Leucothrix mucor DSM 2157: one gene and its partners. The main gene of each other region encodes a partner of the protein of the gene in region 3 in a complex. Links are inferred from orthologs where the notes say so. Each region holds a gene or a part of one and is shown on either strand. Other genes may lie near its edges.

Region 1 (6,115 bases), 2.0 Mb from region 3 along the record:
GCAGCCTCTAAGCTAGGCTCGAGACGGGTAATAATACCCTTGTAAATATTGGATTTTTTCTGTGTACGATTGGGATGTTCAATATCAAGATCATAAAGATACTGACCATCAACCATTGCCACACGAATCTCTTCGGACTGCGTAGCGTTAATTACTATTCTTTTCATGTAAGTTGTGGGCTTCCTGTTATTGGAATAACAGTCCACTAAGCCATGTGTCTTGTTACTCTCGCAGTAACAACACTGTATCCGTTTCCCTAAACGCTGGGTTTCCGGCAGGGCAACACGTCGTTCGATCGGGCTTGATTATGGTTATCTCCCGGCGTTCGTAGGTGTAGCGCTGATTTAAAAGACCACACGGATAATCGTGGGGCTTTTGAATTCTTGTTCAACTAACGATAATTATCATCAGTACTGGCAAAGGAACTGTTATCAAGATGGCGAAATCGCTGCATCTTTGTCCAGTTTTAATCTGTCTGTTTGACTTAATGTCCAGACAACATGGTAGAGGCTCGTCGGTAGAAAAACGAGCGTCCGAGTATTAGCTTTGGATAGGGATTGCAATGAATTACGAAAGTCAATTGATTTTGTAATCAGCAGCCCCGATCCTGCATCTCATTGAAATACCCGCTGAATATAACAACTTTGTTACACTGCAGCAATACATATATCATGCATATACCATCTTTATAAGTCAGGTAATTTGCAACATTTAAAGGTATTATCTTCGCATGTCACAGATAACAGATTATAGCCAGGTTAGCTTCATAACCGTCACCGAAGCCAGTGCAGGGCAGCGCATAGATAATTTTTTATTGAAGGAGCTTAAATTCCTTCCTAAAACAGCGATCTACAAGCTATTACGCAAGGGTGAGATTAGGGTTGATAAAAAGCGAATTAAGCCTACCAAAAAATTGGTACTAGGTGAGATTTTGCGTATTGCGCCAATTAGAGATGTGCCAGAGGAGACTGAAGTTCAACAAGCGGGCTCCAGGCTAGTTGCGCAGATTGAGGCTTCAATTATCTTAGAAGATGATGACCTCATTATTATCAATAAACCCTCCGGCATTGCGGTGCATGGTGGTACGGATAATTTGCATGGGGTTATTGAAGTAATTCGTCAGTTGCGACCTGATCTTGCTTACATTGAACTGGTGCATCGAATTGACAAAGAAACCAGTGGCTTACTGCTACTAGCTAAGAATCGACAAACGCTACTGGACCTGCACGAAGCGTTTAAAACAGACGGCATTAGTAAGCATTACCAAGCACTCGTTTTCGGCAATTGGCGAGGAGGGGAACGACGCATTTCAAACCATTTACAGCGAACCGAAGGCAAAGGGCCTCAGAAAATGCGGGTATCGGATAATGAAGAAGGCAAACTCTCCGAAAGTGTCTTTAGTCCCTTAGCGCAGTTTGAGAATAACAGTCTACTGAGTGTTAAATTGCTTACTGGCCGAATGCATCAAATCCGCACCCAATTAGCTGAGCTTGAGCTGCCTATTGTTGGCGACAGCAAGTACGGTGACTTCACTCTAAACCGAGAGTTTGCTCGAACTAATAAACTTAAACGGTTGTTTTTACATGCTTATCGCGTTGAGTTTAAGTTGAAACATTCAGGAAAAGTGTATCGACAGGAAATATCACTAGCGGATGACCTGCAAACTGCTTTAAACCATCTAAATAACAACATTAAGACCTAATTTACTTATGAATTCTACCAATGAACAAGCTATTGATGCACTTAAACAAGTTGCTCTAGCAGGTATTCAGGAACAGCGCCGAGCACGTCGCTGGAATATACTATTTCGCTTTATTTTCATATTGATAGCCATATCTTTTATTATGATTTCTGCGGGTATTCTGGGCAGTATTAGCCAACTAAGCAGTGGAACATCAGGTACATCCGCTGATGGCGATGCCTACGTTGCGCAAGTTAGCGTGACTGGGACGATTATGGATGGTCAGGCCGCCAGTGCTTCAAATCTGATTGATGCATTACAGGATGCTTTTGAAGATAAAGACGCGAAAGGTGTGATTATTCGCTGCAATAGCCCAGGCGGAAGCCCAGTTCAATCGAGCCATATTTATAATGAAATTATGCGCTTAAGAGGTTTATATCCAGAAAAACCTGTCTATGCCGTTGCTGAGGATGTTTGCGCCTCAGGTGGATATTACATAGTCGCCGCAGCACAGAAAATATTTGCTAATGAGTCGAGCTTAGTGGGCTCGATCGGCGTTCGGATGGATAGCTTTGGTTTTGTGGAAATCATGAATAAATTGGGGATTGAAAGCCGTCAGATTACAGCGGGTGAGAACAAAGCCTTGTTAGATCCGTTTAAGCCACAACAGGCTTCGGATATTCAATATTTAGAGAAGTTACTAGCGAATACCCATCAACACTTTATTGATGCCGTAAAAGCAGGGCGTGGTGATCGGATTGATGCGGAGAAGAATCCAGACTTATTCAGCGGATTGTTTTGGAGTGGAGACCAAGCTAAAGACATAGGGCTTGTGGATGGATTTGGCTCGGTGCAAAGTGTTGCGCGTGAGGAACTGGATGCAGAGTCGATTGTAGATTTTACATTGAAAGATGACATCTTTGAGCGACTGTCAAAACGCCTTGGGGCAAGCGTGAAGTCGACATTGGTTGGCATGCAGGAAACGGTATTACGCTGAGCGAATTTTGTTAAGCGGCACAGAGTTAATTGAAATGATTTTGTGCCGCTTGATTTTGGATTAACTTTAAGAAAAGACTTTTAGATTCGGCACCCGTAGTTAGATGCATGAATCACCAACAATAGTATTTTGACCCAGCCGAATAATTGCATCACAGAACGGATTGAGGCATGGGTCGAAGAGGAACAGAGTTACGGTAGAGTATGAGCAAAGGGCAAGTCAGGTTATCCGATGCAAACACCATATTTAACATAATATTAATTATGCGTAGTTTTATTATTGCCGATACAACCCAAACTAGGTCATCAAATCGACTAGAAAATCCTAAACTCTGACTTACGCATGCATCAGCTAGTCAAATCTCAAATCTCAAATCTCAAATCTCAAATCTCAAATCTCAAATCTCAAATCTAGTATGCCTAAGAAACTAAAACGACGAGCTTTGAATTGTAAAAAAACTGTCTTGATCTTGGTTCAGTTATTGATACCGAAAAAATGATGAACTAGCATGGGTATGGGCCAATACTGGAGAACAGAAAACACTGAAGAGAAATGAACAAAGCGTGAGAGATTCACTGTGAGCAGTATCAAGCAGGTGAAATCAAAAAAATACAAAAGTACAGCTCAAAAAGATCATAGCTATATAGAACGGAACTATCGGAAGAAGGATACGAGAACAAAGAAGAATGCTCGCACCCTCTTCTTTATTTGGCTGTTTTTTGATCTTTTTAAGACAAAAAACTAATCGCTATTCGCTCAGAATAAAGATTCTGAGCCATAAATTCAAAACTAAACGCTTTTTAAGCTAGTTTTTAAAGCGCTCACAATGCTAAATAGCCGTCACTTTCGCTAAAAACACCCCTAAAAATCACCTCTCCCCTGTTTTTATGGGTGTTTCGATGTAAAATTAAACAAAATAAGGCCGATTCTAAGCGATTTTCAGCAAAAACATGCAATTTCACTTTAGTGCAAAACAACGGCAAAACGGAAAATTAATTTTCCTGTGAATTCTGGCACTTCCACTGAGGCTTAGTAAGTATGATAAACCGATGGCTTGGCCGCCAAATCCCCTAGAATCGACTCCAGCGCCATGCGAACATTATCCTTAGTGCGACCACTAAACTGAACACCAACGCCGCCCTGTGTGCTCATAGCTTGATTTGGAGACACCCAGACAACCTTAGCTGGAACAGCATACTTTTTTGCTTCAGACATAATCTTAAGCGACAAAATAACCTCATCACCTAAGTTAAAGCGCTTATCCGTGATCGCATATATACCGCCACCTTTAATAAATGGCATGTAGTTTGCGTGCAAGGCAGTTTTGTCTTTGATTGAAACGTTGATGACATTGCGAACCGCCTCTTCTTGCTGGCTGTCAATTTCCATGATTTATTTTCCGATCTTATTGTTATTATTAGTAAAGCTCTAACGATTCAAAGCTTCTTTCTGCCACAACAGTAGCATATTTTCGGTGTACAACAGAGCATTTAACGATGTGTGGGCATGCTTTTTCAACTCCAGCATACTATCACGAAGTCGCCATAGGTCATTGTTTTTAAGTGACATATGCTTCCTCAGATGAGGGCTAATTGCATCAGTGACACCTTCGGCACCCGAAAAAACACTGCGAATCATCGACTCAATCCACTGCAGCTGCCAATCCAATAACTCGCCTTTGTCACTCTTCTCCCAACGCTTTGCGACGCTGATAAGTGAATGACGCCCCTGAAGCAGCTTAAGAATATCAGTAGCAAACTGCTTTCGTTCGGCAAGCTTCTCACCACTATCCAAAGCCTTTGCCAACAAAGGACGCCCGCCGGAGGCTAGGAGTAACTCACCAATTGGATGCGTTAAATCCTGCGACTCAAGCCAATCAGTTGCTTGCAGGGTGGTTGGCTGTGGGAGTTGTATAATTTGACAACGGCTACGGATGGTCGGGATCAGCTGTGAGAAATTAGAACTCACCAGCAACATCACCGTGTTCTTAGGTGGCTCTTCAAGTGTTTTCAGTAAGCTATTGGCGGCATTAGTATTTAAGCGCTCTACGGGATAGATAAACACCACCCGGCTCTCTTGGTAACTGCGGCTTAGATACACAAACTCATTTAATCGACGAATCTGATCAACAACAATCTGCGTTTTTTTCTCTTCTAAGAGTACGGAGCTGTAATCCGGGTGAGAACTTGCTTCGAATAAATGACAGCTTTTACAGTGTCCACAGGCGAAGTCATCAGCACCATGTGCATTCTCACACATTAACGCTTTTGCCAGCCCTAACGCAAAGTCACGCTTGCCACAATACTCTGGTCCCGCCAACAATAAAGCATGTGGCATATGGTCGCGAGCACGCGCACGTGACAATGCATTCCAGGCATCTTGCTGCCATGGATAAATCATTCGAAATTCGTATCTTTAAGTAATTGTGATGTGGTCATTTTCAACTGATCTCTGACTTGCTCAAGAGATTGAGAGGCATCTAATACCTTAAATCGTGTCGGCTCTGCCGCTGCCCGAGCTAAGTAACAATCTCGAATTCGCTGAAAAAACAATACCGCCTCTTGCTCAAAGCGATCAGCTGCACCACGAGACTTCGCACGAGATAAGCCAATTTCAACCGGTAGATCAAACAAGAAAGTCTGATCCGGCTTGCGGCCACCTAAAACCCAGGATTCAAGCTCTGCAATCCGAGCCATATCAATGCCACGCCCCCCGCCTTGATAAGCAAAGCTGGCATCTGTAAAACGATCACATAAAACCCACTGGCCTTCATTTAAAGCCGGCAAAATCTTATGTTGATAATGCTCAGCACGAGATGCAAACATTAGTAACAACTCAGTATCCGAATGCATTGCCGGCAGATCAGGGTTTAACAGAATCTCACGAATTCGCTCGCCAACTTCCGTCCCACCGGGCTCACGAGTGACTAAAACAGTTTTCCCGCTAGTTTCAAGCATCTCCTTCACATACTGCAGATTACTGCTCTTCCCTGCTCCTTCCGTTCCCTCAAAGCTCAGAAATAAGCCACGTGGATGACTCATTTATCCCCCTGATAAGCTTTAGCATTTCCGTTGAGCTGATATTTTACAACGGCTCTGCGATGTTCTTTATAACTATTTGAAAAATGCGAGGTTCCATCACCACGTGCGACAAAATAAAGCGCTTTTGTCGCTTCAGGATGTAGCACTGCCCTGATCGCTTCAGCACTTGGCGTTGCAATCGGCGTCGGCGTTAACCCTTTACGTGTATAGGTGTTATAAGGTGTATCACGTCTAAGGTCGGATTTTCGAATATTGCCTTCAAAGCGCTCACCCATGCCATAAATAACACTGGGGTCTGTTTGCAGCATCATCCCTATTTTCAAGCGATTTTGAAATACAGCGGCAATCAATGGCCGCTCTTCAGGCACGCCGGTTTCTTTCTCAACGATGGATGCC
Region 2 (6,026 bases), 280 kb from region 3 along the record:
GACCACTGCCTACGACACCATGTATGGCATGGCCGATCGTGAGGATGATCTCAAACTCGGCCTTAAATCGACCGCTATTTTATTTGGGGATAATGACCGCCTGATTGTTGGTTTAATGCAGCTGGCAGTAGTCATCCTGCTGTCTATTCTTGGCGCACTGGAGTCCTTTGGGTATATCTACTATCTAGCTCTGTTTTTCGCCTCGATATTTTTTGTGTATCAGCAGTATTTAATTCGTGAACGTGACCGAAAGCTCTGTTTCCGCGCTTTTTTAAACAATAACTGGTTTGGTATGGTGGTATTTATTGGCTTGGCGCTGGATTATTTTCTGCAATAAGCCCGCTAGTCAGGTAAAATGCCGGTCACAACGCATTTTATTACACTCAAAACCGCGCTATCTGGAACAAGAATATGTCAAGACAAAGCAGCTTTACCTACGAAGAACTTCTCAAATGTGGCCACGGCGAACTATTTGGTGAGGGTAATGCCCGCCTGCCGATCCCACCCATGCTGATGATGGATCGCGTAACTGAAATCAACGAAGCTGGCGGCGAGTTTGGCAAAGGTGAAATGATTGCTGAGCTGGATATCAATCCAGACCTGTGGTTCTTTGATTGCCACTTCCCGACTGACCCGGTTATGCCAGGCTGCTTGGGCTTGGATGCAATGTGGCAGATGATTGGATTCTACCTTGGTTGGTTAGGTAACCCTGGTCGCGGTCGCGCACTGGGTTCTGGTGAAGTGAAATTCACTGGTCAGGTACTGCCAACAGCGAAAAAAGTCACTTATCGCATTAACATGACCCGTGTTATCAGCCGTAAATTGGTAATGGGCGTGGGTAACGGCACCGTTGAAGTGGATGGCCGCGTGATCTACACCGCGAAAGACCTGAAAGTAGGTCTGTTCACATCAACTGAAAATTTCTGATCTAATCCATTCGAAATTGAATCAGCAGATTGCCGTTGCGACTTATGCGCGCAGCGGCAATTCTAATTGCTCCGGCATCCCCGGCGGCGAAAATTGCACCCCGACTCCGATCAAACGCACCGGACGTTTTCCGCGCTGCCAAGCCTGATCACACAAATGCGCAAAGCCAGCTTCACTCGGCACCGTGCCCGCCATCTGAATGGTTGTGGTTTCAAAGTCATCAAATCGCAATTTCACAAATAAGGTTCTGGGCCGTAGCTCCATCCGCTTTTGAGTACGTGCCAAGCGCTCAGTAAACTCCTGAAATAAAATGGGGATTTCGGCAAGGCAAGCCTCCAAACCCGGCAAATCCTGTGCGTAAGTCTCCTCAACACTCAGTGATTTTGGCGTGCGATGACTAACCACTGGTCGCTCATCAATGCCACGCGCTAATTGATATAAACGGGTACCGAAGATACCAAACTGCTCGCACAAACGCGCCTCGCTAAACGCCTGCAAATCCTCACAGCTCTCAACCCCCATATCAGATAAGCGCTTGGCGGTGACCTTGCCAACCCCGAAAATCCGCTTGACCGGCAGCTGGCGGACAAATTCATCTACCTGATCTGGCCGCACAATGCATTGGCCATTCGGCTTATTCCAATCACTTGCAACTTTAGCCAAAAACTTATTAGACGCCACACCCGCAGACGCCGTAATACGCTCCATTGCAAAGATACGCTGGCGAATTTCTTCAGCAATCAAGGTCGCACTGCCACGACAATGTGGGCTATCGGTTACATCTAAGAAAGCCTCATCCAATGAAACAGGTTCTACTAAATCGGTATATTGATGAAATAAAGCCTGAATTCGGGATGACACTTCTTTATATAAAGCCATGCGTACCGGCAGCAAAATCAGTGACGGACATAAACGCAAGGCACGCGAGCTGGGCATTGCTGAGTGCACGCCAAACTCTCGCGCCTCATAAGAACAGGTCGCAATCACTCCACGTTGACCACCCGAGCCACCCACGGCAATCGGCTTGCCTTTAAGCGATGGATTCTCCCGTGTTTCAACCGCCGCATAAAAGCAGTCCATATCAATGTGAATTATTTTTCGCAATAATTACAACCTTTCTTCTAGTTTCAGCGACATACGCAATAGGCTAATATACACCCCCAAACGAGATTGGAAAAAGGTTTCACTTGTCTGGTTAATTACACCTGCCGAGGTGCATTAACGGGATTGTTTGTACCTTTGATTGCTTAATCCGTATAATACGATTGGCTGGTATACACAAGGAAACGAATGTGACGAACACCCCGAAAGGCACTACAAATACTACTACCCATCAAGCGGCGAGCGTCGGTCCACTCAACGAATGGCGCCGCCTGAACCTTAGGGTGAAGGGGCAACCGAAGCACTTCAAGAACCATAGCCAACGGATCTTATTTGCACTTCAACATAAACTGCACCAGTACCTTCCGGGTGCCTTGCAGGATTTGTTTATTGCATTGGGCGATAGCGGACGTCCATTACGGGTTCGTTTGTATAGCCTCGTCCTGCCATTATTGGATCAGCACGATCGTGAATATTTTCACGAATGGCTGGCGCACGACTCCGATGCCACCCTCGGTAGCTACCGCTTTCCGGGCTCGGTGCTTATCAGCCAAACCGCTCACCATGAGCAAACTGAGCCTGATCCGTATTCACCACCAGATGCTGGCACGGTGATTGAGCGTAGTCGCCATGCGATTACCTACGGAAGAACAGAAATTGCGCAAACTTTACTGGAAGAAGCTTGTCTCAACCAAAGTACTCGCCCGGATATTGGCCTTGTCGAGGAGCTTCTAAGCTTCTATGCAGCGACTCGCCAACGGGGTGCATTGGAGCAATTTGCCAATTATCTTAAGCAACAACACAAGTTCAACCTGTCAGATCACTGGAAACAGGTTCTGGAATCAGCCAAGGAATGGTAATATCCCCAGCCTGAAAGGGATTAGCCCTTTAAATCATGAGAAAAACTCACGTACCGGATGACACTCGCATGCCAGTAATTAGCAATCTGTATCGCCCCTCTAAACTTTGTGGACTCGCGTTGACCTTGTGTCTGGCGAGTACGCTGGCCAATGTCGCCTTTGCCGACAGCCACGTAGAACGCACAGTTAAGGCGGTAGGCACACTAAGCGCCATCGTTAACAAGAACTACATCGATGCAGGCGTTTCAAAGAATCAGATTATGGTTGCCATTTTGGCGGCCAACCCTAGCGCTTTTAAAGGCGGTAATATCAACAACATGCTGGGAGGCGCAGACTTACGCCTACCACCAGTAGAAATGATCAAGAACATCTCTCAAAAAGATGCTGATAATTTGCTGAAACAGCATTATGCCTTTTTCCGCCAAGGAAAGACCGGCAACCTGCCACCACCAACGTTCATTACCATCACCAGCCCAGAGACAGTCAAACAGCTGGTTGAGGAAAAAGAAGAGCAGTCTGAAAAACTCGACTTGCTGCAAAATGAGCGTGAGCGTTTAAACGCACTGGTCAAGCGTCTTGAAGATGAGAAAGCCAAGCGTGACTTCGACCTTGAGGCACTGGAAGATAAGATCCAAAGCCTGCAAAGCTCATCCAATGCACTGGGTTCTACTACCGCAGACCTGAAACTGAAATTGGCCAATGGCGAATTAACCGGTGAAGGCGCAAAGGTTTTAGAAGAGCTTCAGGAGAGAAACCAAAGCTTAAATGCTCAACTGCAAGCGGCACGTAGCGAAATGGCAGAAAGCACCCGCATGGAAATCTCTCTGGAGCGCCGCATGGGCGATATTCAGGGTGAAAATGCGCGGATGTCAGATGCATTAAAAGAGCAAGGCATCGCACCTGAAACCATTAAAGCTAGACCACCTGAAGAAAATAAAGCGGCAACCCAAGACACAGCCCCAGTAACAACCACAACGGCTCCGGTGGCTACTGCACCTCAGAACAGTGGTGGTTTTAACACTAACTGGCTGTATCTGCTGATCCCGATCATTGGTCTGTTTGCAATTGGTTGGTTAGCTTGGCTGCTATTTCAACGCGCTAAAGACAAGAAGCAAAATCAGCGTCGTCGCCAGCAGGCACCGGCTGTTGCACCGTCACTGTTTGTTAACGATGGCCGCATGATTGATCCTGCTGCTGAAGTTGAGCAAGAGCCACCTTTGGAAGTCAGTATTAAGCTGGATGTGGCACGTGCCTATGTTGAAGCAGGCGATCTGCCATCAGCACATGAAATGCTAGATGAAGTAATGGATGAAGGTAATACGCAGCAACAACTTGAAGCCCAGCAGATTCTGGGTGAAATTGAAGCCGCGAATAACAACTAAATTCATCACAGCAATACGCTAGTCAAAACCTGTCGTCGTACTCATGTTGCGGCGACAGTTTTTTTTATGCCGCCGCAATCACTTTCTCAATTACATATTTGGATAGCTTGGACCTCCGCCACCTTCCGGAGTAACCCAGGTAATGTTCTGGCTTGGATCTTTGATATCACAGGTCTTACAGTGAACACAGTTCTGGCTATTGATCTGTAGCGCAGGATTACTATCTCCCACAATCTCATACACACCCGCCGGGCAATAACGTTGCTCCGGAGCGTCGTATACTGCCAAATTGGTATTCACCGGAATCGCTGGGTCAGTTAGCTTCAAGTGACAAGGCTGGTCTTCTGCATGGAAGGTATTCGCCAAGAATACAGATGACAGTTTATCAAAGCTCAGCTTACCGTCTGGCTTGGCGTATTCAATTTTGCGCGACTCAGCCGCTGGCTTCATCTGTGCATAGTCAGGCTTGGTATCGTGCAGCGTAAATGACAACTTACCCTGAAACAGCTTCTGATCTAAGTAGTTATACGCACCACCCATCAACATGCCAAACTTGTGCATGGCTGGGCCAAAGTTACGAGACTCGTGCAGCTCTTGTCCTGCCCATGAGTCACGGAACTGCTGATCAAAATGCGACAATACCTGACCTTCCGCACCATCAGCTTTCAAGTGCTCGAATAACACGTCAGCCGCAACGATACCGGACTTCATAGCAGTATGTGTGCCTTTGATTTTCGCAAAGTTCAGCGTGCCAGCATCACAACCTACGAGTAATGCACCCGGCATACTCATTTTTGGCAGTGCGTTTAAACCACCTTTTGCGATTGCGCGCGCGCCATAAGACACGCGACGACCACCTTCCAGCGTTTTAGCAAACACGGGGTGATGCTTCATCTTCTGGAACTCATCAAATGGGCTCAGGTACGGGTTGCTGTAATTCAAATCGATGATCAAACCCACTACAACCTGATTATTTTCCAAGTGATACAGGAATGAACCACCGGTTGCATCATCTAGCGGCCAGCCAGAACCGTGAACTACTAATCCAGGTTCATGGTTTTCAGGGCTGACTTCCCACAGCTCTTTCAGACCAATACCGTAATGCTGCGCATCAGAGTCTGCATCCAACTGGAAGCGGCTCAATAATTCTTTACCTAAATGACCACGGCAGCCTTCTGCAAAGACAGTGTATTTTGCATGTAGCTCCATGCCCGGCTCATAGCTGTCTTTTTGCTCGCCATGCTCATCGATACCCATATCCTGAGTGGCAACACCTTTGATGCTGCCATCTTCATGATACAAAATCTCAGCCGCTGGAAAGCCTGGATAAATCTCAACTTCCAACGCTTCTGCTTGCTCGCCCAACCAACGCGTCAGATTACCAAGGCTGGCAATGTAGTTACCTTCATTGTGCATGCTGGGTGGAATCATGAAGTTCGGCATTTTCACCGACTTGCGCTCATTGGTGAACAAATGCACTTCGTCGCGCGTTACCGCCGTCTTCAGTGGGGCTTCCAGCTCTTTCCAGTTAGGAAACAATTCTTCCAGAGCACGCGTTTCGATTACCGCACCGGATAAAATATGAGCGCCAATTTCAGAGCCTTTTTCTAATACACAGACTGATAGCTCGTGATCCTGCTCAGCGGCCAGTTGTTTAAGGCGGATCGCAGTGGATAAGCCTGCCGGCCCTCCCCCAACGACGACGACATCATATTCCATACTTTCGCGTTCTGCACTCGTGCTCATAACTTAACCT
Region 3 (6,010 bases):
GGAGCGCGCTTTATAACTCGTTTAACCGGAGCCTTGGCAACCACTCTTTTAGCAGGCGTTCTGAGAACTGCTCTTGGTGCTGGTGCCTTAGCAACCACGACTGGCTTAGCCTGAGTAGCTCCACCGAATGATGCTTGCTTAGCGGCTACATTTGTTTTTCCAAGTGCTGCAATCGCTAATTTTTTTTCTGCTGCTTGCTTACTACTTAATGTAGCGGATTTCGAGGTAGTGCTTACTGGATTGCTTTTTTTAGCACCTGCCACAAGGTTTTCTTCTTCAACCGGATTTCCTGAGCATGCCGACAAAACCACTGCGATTGCAGCGCACCCAGCAAAGCTACCAACTTGCCTGATTCTTTTCATTGTAATTTCCCTAGCGATTATTAGGTAGTTTTGAGGTACTGCTTACCCAATCACAAGCAGTACCACAACATCACTATCACTACCCCGGACTCCTCCCTGTCCTTTCCATTATGAACAGATTAGATATCCAAATTAGATACCGACAGTGCATTATTTTCTATAAACTCACGGCGAGGTTCTACCAAGTCTCCCATCAGTGTTGAGAACACTTCATCAGCTTGATAAGCGTCTTCGATGGTTACCTGAAGCATGCGACGTGAGGCGGGATCCATAGTGGTCTCCCAAAGTTGGCCCGGATTCATCTCCCCCAGACCCTTGTAGCGTTGAATATTTAATCCCCTTGAGGCTTCTTTCATGAGCCATTGCATCACACCATCAAAGCGCAATACTGGCTCTTTTTTCTCCCCACGCTCAATCCAGGACTCTTCGCTAAGTAAGCCTGCGAGATCTTGATTAAGTTTATTGAGGCGAATGATTTCATCATTTGCAAAGAGCGATTCACCGAACAGTATTGTTGTATCAACCCCATGCATGCGACGGACCAAATGAACGCACCAGCTGCCTTCTTCGGTTGTTTTCATCTCTGACTGATAGTGACGTGTTCCGTTAAATTTATGATTAAGGTCACTACAGACATTCGACATCCATGATTCAACAATAGCCTTATCCAACTGAGCAGAACCTGAATCAGTGAACACCATCGATTGTAATATTTCAAGATCGTAGCGTCTGGCCAATCGCTTAAGGCCATTCATTACATGCGTATAGTCTGCTGCTAAGCGACCTAAGCCCTCGCCTCTAATCGCTGGCGTATGCTCATCTGGATATAAAGCGGCATCTTCAAGCGCGATCTGTAATAGGTGCTGATCCAGCTCCTCATCATCTTTTACGTATTGCTCGCGCTTACCTTTTTTCAGCTTATACAGTGGTGGCTGAGCGATATAGATATGACCACGCAACACCAGCTCATGCATTTGACGATAGAAAAATGTGAGTAGCAAGGTACGGATGTGCGAGCCATCCACGTCGGCATCGGTCATGATAATGATGCGGTGATAACGTAATTTATCTGGATTGAATTCTTCCTTACCGATACCACAGCCCAGCGCTGTGATAAGCGTTCCCACTTCAGCAGATTGCAGCATTTTATCAAAACGGGCTTTTTCAACGTTTAGGATTTTACCCTTCAAAGGAAGGATTGCCTGAGTACGACGGTCACGTCCCTGCTTTGCAGAACCACCCGCCGAGTCTCCCTCCACCAGGTATATTTCAGAAAGCGCCGGATCTTTTTCCTGACAATCTGCCAACTTACCGGGAAGCCCTGCAATGTCTAACGCACCTTTTCGGCGAGTCATCTCACGTGCTTTACGAGCCGCTTCACGTGCGCGTGCTGCATCGATTACCTTGCCAGCAATGATCTTAGCTTCAGTTGGATTTTCCAGCATGAACTCACTTAAGCGCTCACTCATTGCTGACTCAACAATACCTCGAACCTCTGAGGAAACCAGCTTATCTTTTGTTTGAGATGAGAACTTAGGATCAGGTACTTTCACCGATAATACGGCTGTTAAACCTTCACGGGCATCATCCCCACCTGGGGTGATTTTTTCTTTTTTCAGCAGCCCTTCACGCTCTAAGTACTGATTGATAGTACGCGTCAGTGCCGCACGGAATCCCGCCAAATGCGTTCCACCATCGCGCTGTGGAATGTTATTAGTAAAGCAGTAAATGTTTTCCTGATAGGTATCATTCCACTGCAATGCCACTTCAACGCCTACATCATCTTTGCTGGTGCTGATATAAACCGTGTTAGGGTGAATCGCCGTTTTATTGCGATTAAGATGCTGAACGAAAGAACTGATACCACCTTCGTACTCAAAGATGATGGACTCGCCATCACCACGCTCATCCATCAAATTGATGCGGACGCCCGAGTTCAGGAAAGATAATTCCCGAAGGCGCTTGGCCAAAATATCGAAGTTAAATTCTGTAATTGCAAAGATTTCTTTGCTAGGCAGGAAGCGAATTTCAGTTCCGGTTTCTTCCGTCACTTCACCCATCTCAAGGCGATCTAAAGGATCACCTAAATGATATTCCTGGCGATACACATTGCCTTCGCGCTTGATGATCAGGTTCAGCTTATCTGAAAGCGCGTTTACAACCGAAACACCGACTCCGTGAAGACCACCGGATACTTTATAGGAGTTGTCATCAAATTTACCACCAGCATGCAGTACGGTCATAATAACCTCTGCAGCGGAAATCCCTTCGCCTTCATGGATATCTACTGGGATACCACGACCATCATCAGATACCGACACAGAGCCGTCAGTATGGATGATTACCTTGATTTCGGAGCAGTGCCCTGCAAGTGCTTCATCGATCGCGTTATCGACGACCTCGAAGACCATATGGTGTAAACCTGTACCATCATCGGTATCACCGATATACATTCCTGGGCGCTTGCGAACCGCCTCTAAGCCTTTAAGAACTTTAATATTGGAAGAATCGTAGGTTTTCGCGTCCGACATAGAAATATCCTTGTTTTATACTCTCAGGATTATACCACTTTGTCCCTTTTAGAACACGCTAAATGACTGTTTTCATAGCGTTGTAACCTTTCCCCGTTTCACGTGAAACATGCGATCAGTATCTAATAATGGGATCAATTCTGCTTGTGTAGTGGTCAGTAATAATTGCTGCTCAAGACCTCGCAAAGTGGTTAACAATGACTGCTTATTTTCACCATCCAATTCAGCAGCCAGGTCATCAATAGCGATAATCCCTTTGCGTAAATCATCAGGGTCAATACTTCGGCTTTGTGCCAGCAGCATGGCAATGGCAATTAATTTGAGTTGTCCACGAGAAGCACTCTGTTGGGCTAAATGACCATTGAATATAACTTGTAACTCCGCTCGATGAGAGCCCGATAATGTTCGTGCGGACTTGATATCCGTTTCTCGTTTTTGCTGGTAGAACGCTTTTTGAGACTCTGGCGACAAATCCATTCCCTGAGCGAATCCTGTGGTCAGCTCAATATCAAGCTTCTGCCCTTCCAACAACTGCTCACTTAATAAAGCAAGCTGAGGCTTTAAAACCTCCAAAGAATGTTGGCGGTAATTTTGAATAACTATCTGCGACTTGATTAACTCATCGGTCCAAATTGGTAGCGCAGATAAATAAGAAGAAACACGCAAACACAAATTACGCTGCTTCAGCACTCGCTGATAGTTCTGCCAGATCTTGTGAAATTCAGGGAATAAGTAAAAAGCAATCCAGTCAATAAATGCCCTGCGGATAGAAGGAGAACCAGTGATTAAATCGATGGAATTTGGATGAATAATCGTCACGGGTAAGTAACGACTGAGTGCAGCCTGAGAATTGATATCCTGTTGATTCACCCGGATACGAGTAGTGCTTTTGCTTTTTTGAATACCGATACGGTAGTGATGATCTTGCTCGGTACACACAGCACGAACTAACAAAGACTCTTCAGTACTACGAATAACATCAACAATTCGGGAGGAGCGAAAAGAGCGACCACGAGAGAGAATGGAGACGGCTTCAAGAATACTGGACTTTCCAGAGCCGTTGTCACCACAGATCAGATTGACCTGCGGTGACAAGCTTAATTCAGCGCTTTCAATAATTCGGCAATGACTAACTGAAAGCTGCTCAAGCAACATGTTGAGACGATTACAGACGAACCGGCATCACCACATAACGCACACCATCGTCATCATCGGATGACAACAAAGCACTAGCGGCAGAGCTAGTGAAATTGAAGTTAACCGTTTCACCGTCCAAATGATTGACCGCCTCTAAGAGGTAGTTAACGTTAAAACCAATCTCAAAGACTTCACCACTGTAGTTCACATCGATCTCTTCCTCCGCACTCTCCTGTTCTGGGTTATTCGACATAAGTGTCAGCAAACCATCAGTCAGGCGCAGACGAATTCCACGGAATTTTTCATTCGACAAAATAGCAACACGCGCTAAGGTGTCACGAAAGACCATACGGTCTAATTGGATTTTTAGCGTGGTGTTGGCAGGTACCGCTGCTTTGTAATCAGGGTACTTTCCATCGATTAGTTTTGATGTGAAACGGACATTATCTTTTTCAACACGAATATGGTTTTCACTAAGTTGAACCCGTACTGACACATCAGAACTGGATTCTAGGATACGCGACAATTCTAAAGCACCTTTACGCGGAACAATAATACCGACACGCTCTGCAATCGCAATTGACTCATCACGGCAATCAGCCAGTGCCAAACGATGACCATCGGTTGATACACTGGACACCATGCCGGTCGTGATATCGAGTAACAGACCATTCAAGTAGTAGCGCACATCTTGGTTTGCCATACAAAAAGCTGTTTTATCCAACAAACGCTTAAACTGACTTTCCATCAACACCAGTTCATTGCTTAATGGAATCTCATCCAACTCCGGGAAATCTTCAGCAGGCAATGTGGCCAATTCAAAACGGCTTCGTCCGCCCTTAATCAGTAAGCGTGAACTGTTTTCATCTTGCTCGACTAAAATAAAGGAGTCGGATGGCAACGCTTTGGTGATATCTAACAGTTTACGAGCGGGTGCAGTAACCGCCCCTTCCCTGTCAACCTGAATATTAATACTGGCACTTAACTCGATTTCAAGATCAGTACCAACCAGACGTAAACGTTCGTTCTCAACACTCAGCAGGACATTCTCAAGAATTTTAGTGGTATGCTTTTTTTCAACGGCACCCACAACATTGGCAAGCAGTTCTACAAGGGTGTCTCTGGCAACTGTAAATTTCATAGCGGTTTCATTATCCGTGTAGCAGCACAATTAGCTGCGCAAGGTTCTAGACAAAATTCGATGAGCCTCTTCAAGGCGACTATCCGATTGTAACAGCTCCCGTACTTTTCGACAGGCATGCAAAACGGTTGTGTGATCGCGTCCACCAAACTTCTCACCAATTTCCGGCAAACTGTGATTGGTCAATTCTTTGGCCAATGCCATGGCTAGCTGTCTTGGACGAGTAACGGTTCGGGTACGACTTTTAGAATCCAAATCCGAGATACGGATATTGAAATACTCGGCGACCAGTTTTTTGATGCTGTCGATGGTAACCATCTTATCCATCACGGCCAATTGATCACGCAGCGCATCCTGAACGAAGTCCATTGTGATATTGGTCGTATTGCGCAGTCGTAAAATCGCCAATACGCGAAGTAGTGCACCTTCCAAGTCACGAATATTGGAGCGGAAGCGACGTGCAATAAAGAAAGCCACATCATTTGGAATATCCAAACCAAGGTGCTCAACCTTTTTGCGCAAAATCGCGACACGTGTTTCAACATCGGGCGGCTCAACTTCTACCGACAGACCCCAGACCAATCTGGACTGCAAGCGATCATCAAGATTTTCAACCTCACGAGGTAAGCGGTCACCTGTCATGATAATTTGCTTCTGGCATTCCAACAACACGTTAAAGGTATGGAAAAACTCTTCCATACTTCGCGTTTTGTTGGCAAAAAATTGAATATCATCAATCAGTAATGCATCAGCCGAGCGGTAGTGGTTTTTAAATTCTTCAATTCGATTGTGACGCAAGGCCGCAACCATACCATTTACAAATCGCTCCGAATGCACAT

The links.
Region 1: the proteins of dnaN (region 3) and holB are in contact, whole or in part, in a cryo-EM structure (PDB 8GIZ), measured with the Escherichia coli proteins. The link is inferred for Leucothrix mucor DSM 2157 from one-to-one orthologs.
Region 2: the proteins of dnaN (region 3) and dinB are in contact, whole or in part, in a solved structure (PDB 1OK7), measured with the Escherichia coli proteins. The link is inferred for Leucothrix mucor DSM 2157 from one-to-one orthologs.

What each region holds. Positions count from the first base shown.
Region 1 is NZ_ATTE01000001.1:1,875,574-1,881,688, forward strand. What follows is about bases 3,093-6,092. They hold holB (DNA polymerase III subunit delta'), read right to left. Parts: upstream 5,079-6,092; coding sequence 4,107-5,078; downstream 3,093-4,106. Other genes in these bases: LEUMU_RS0108340 (PilZ domain-containing protein), read right to left, coding at 3,708-4,067; tmk (dTMP kinase), read right to left, coding at 5,075-5,719; mltG (endolytic transglycosylase MltG), read right to left, coding at 5,716-6,092. Also shown: LEUMU_RS25185 (Rne/Rng family ribonuclease), read right to left, coding at 1-167; LEUMU_RS25190 (RluA family pseudouridine synthase), read left to right, coding at 731-1,702; LEUMU_RS0108335 (S49 family peptidase), read left to right, coding at 1,710-2,678; more of mltG, read right to left, coding at 6,093-6,115. UniProt on the Escherichia coli protein: Part of the beta sliding clamp loading complex, which hydrolyzes ATP to load the beta clamp onto primed DNA to form the DNA replication pre-initiation complex.
Region 2 is NZ_ATTE01000001.1:3,613,785-3,619,810, forward strand. The notes cover bases 1-2,911. They hold dinB (DNA polymerase IV), read right to left. Parts: upstream 2,032-2,911; coding sequence 970-2,031; downstream 1-969. Other genes in these bases: ubiA (4-hydroxybenzoate octaprenyltransferase), read left to right, coding at 1-337; fabA (3-hydroxyacyl-[acyl-carrier-protein] dehydratase FabA), read left to right, coding at 412-927; LEUMU_RS0116550 (hypothetical protein), read left to right, coding at 2,220-2,888. Outside these bases: LEUMU_RS0116555 (FimV/HubP family polar landmark protein), read left to right, coding at 2,924-4,270; LEUMU_RS0116560 (electron transfer flavoprotein-ubiquinone oxidoreductase), read right to left, coding at 4,361-6,016. UniProt on the Escherichia coli protein: Poorly processive, error-prone DNA polymerase involved in translesion repair and untargeted mutagenesis. Copies undamaged DNA at stalled replication forks, which arise in vivo from mismatched or misaligned primer ends.
Region 3 is NZ_ATTE01000001.1:3,894,705-3,900,714, forward strand. The notes cover bases 3,116-6,010. They hold dnaN (DNA polymerase III subunit beta), read right to left. Parts: upstream 5,172-6,010; coding sequence 4,059-5,171; downstream 3,116-4,058. Other genes in these bases: recF (DNA replication/repair protein RecF), read right to left, coding at 3,116-4,048; dnaA (chromosomal replication initiator protein DnaA), read right to left, coding at 5,202-6,010. Outside these bases: LEUMU_RS26680 (DUF1287 domain-containing protein), read right to left, coding at 1-362; gyrB (DNA topoisomerase (ATP-hydrolyzing) subunit B), read right to left, coding at 482-2,893; more of recF, read right to left, coding at 2,966-3,115. UniProt on the Escherichia coli protein: Confers DNA tethering and processivity to DNA polymerases and other proteins. Acts as a clamp, forming a ring around DNA (a reaction catalyzed by the clamp-loading complex) which diffuses in an ATP-independent manner freely and bidirectionally along dsDNA.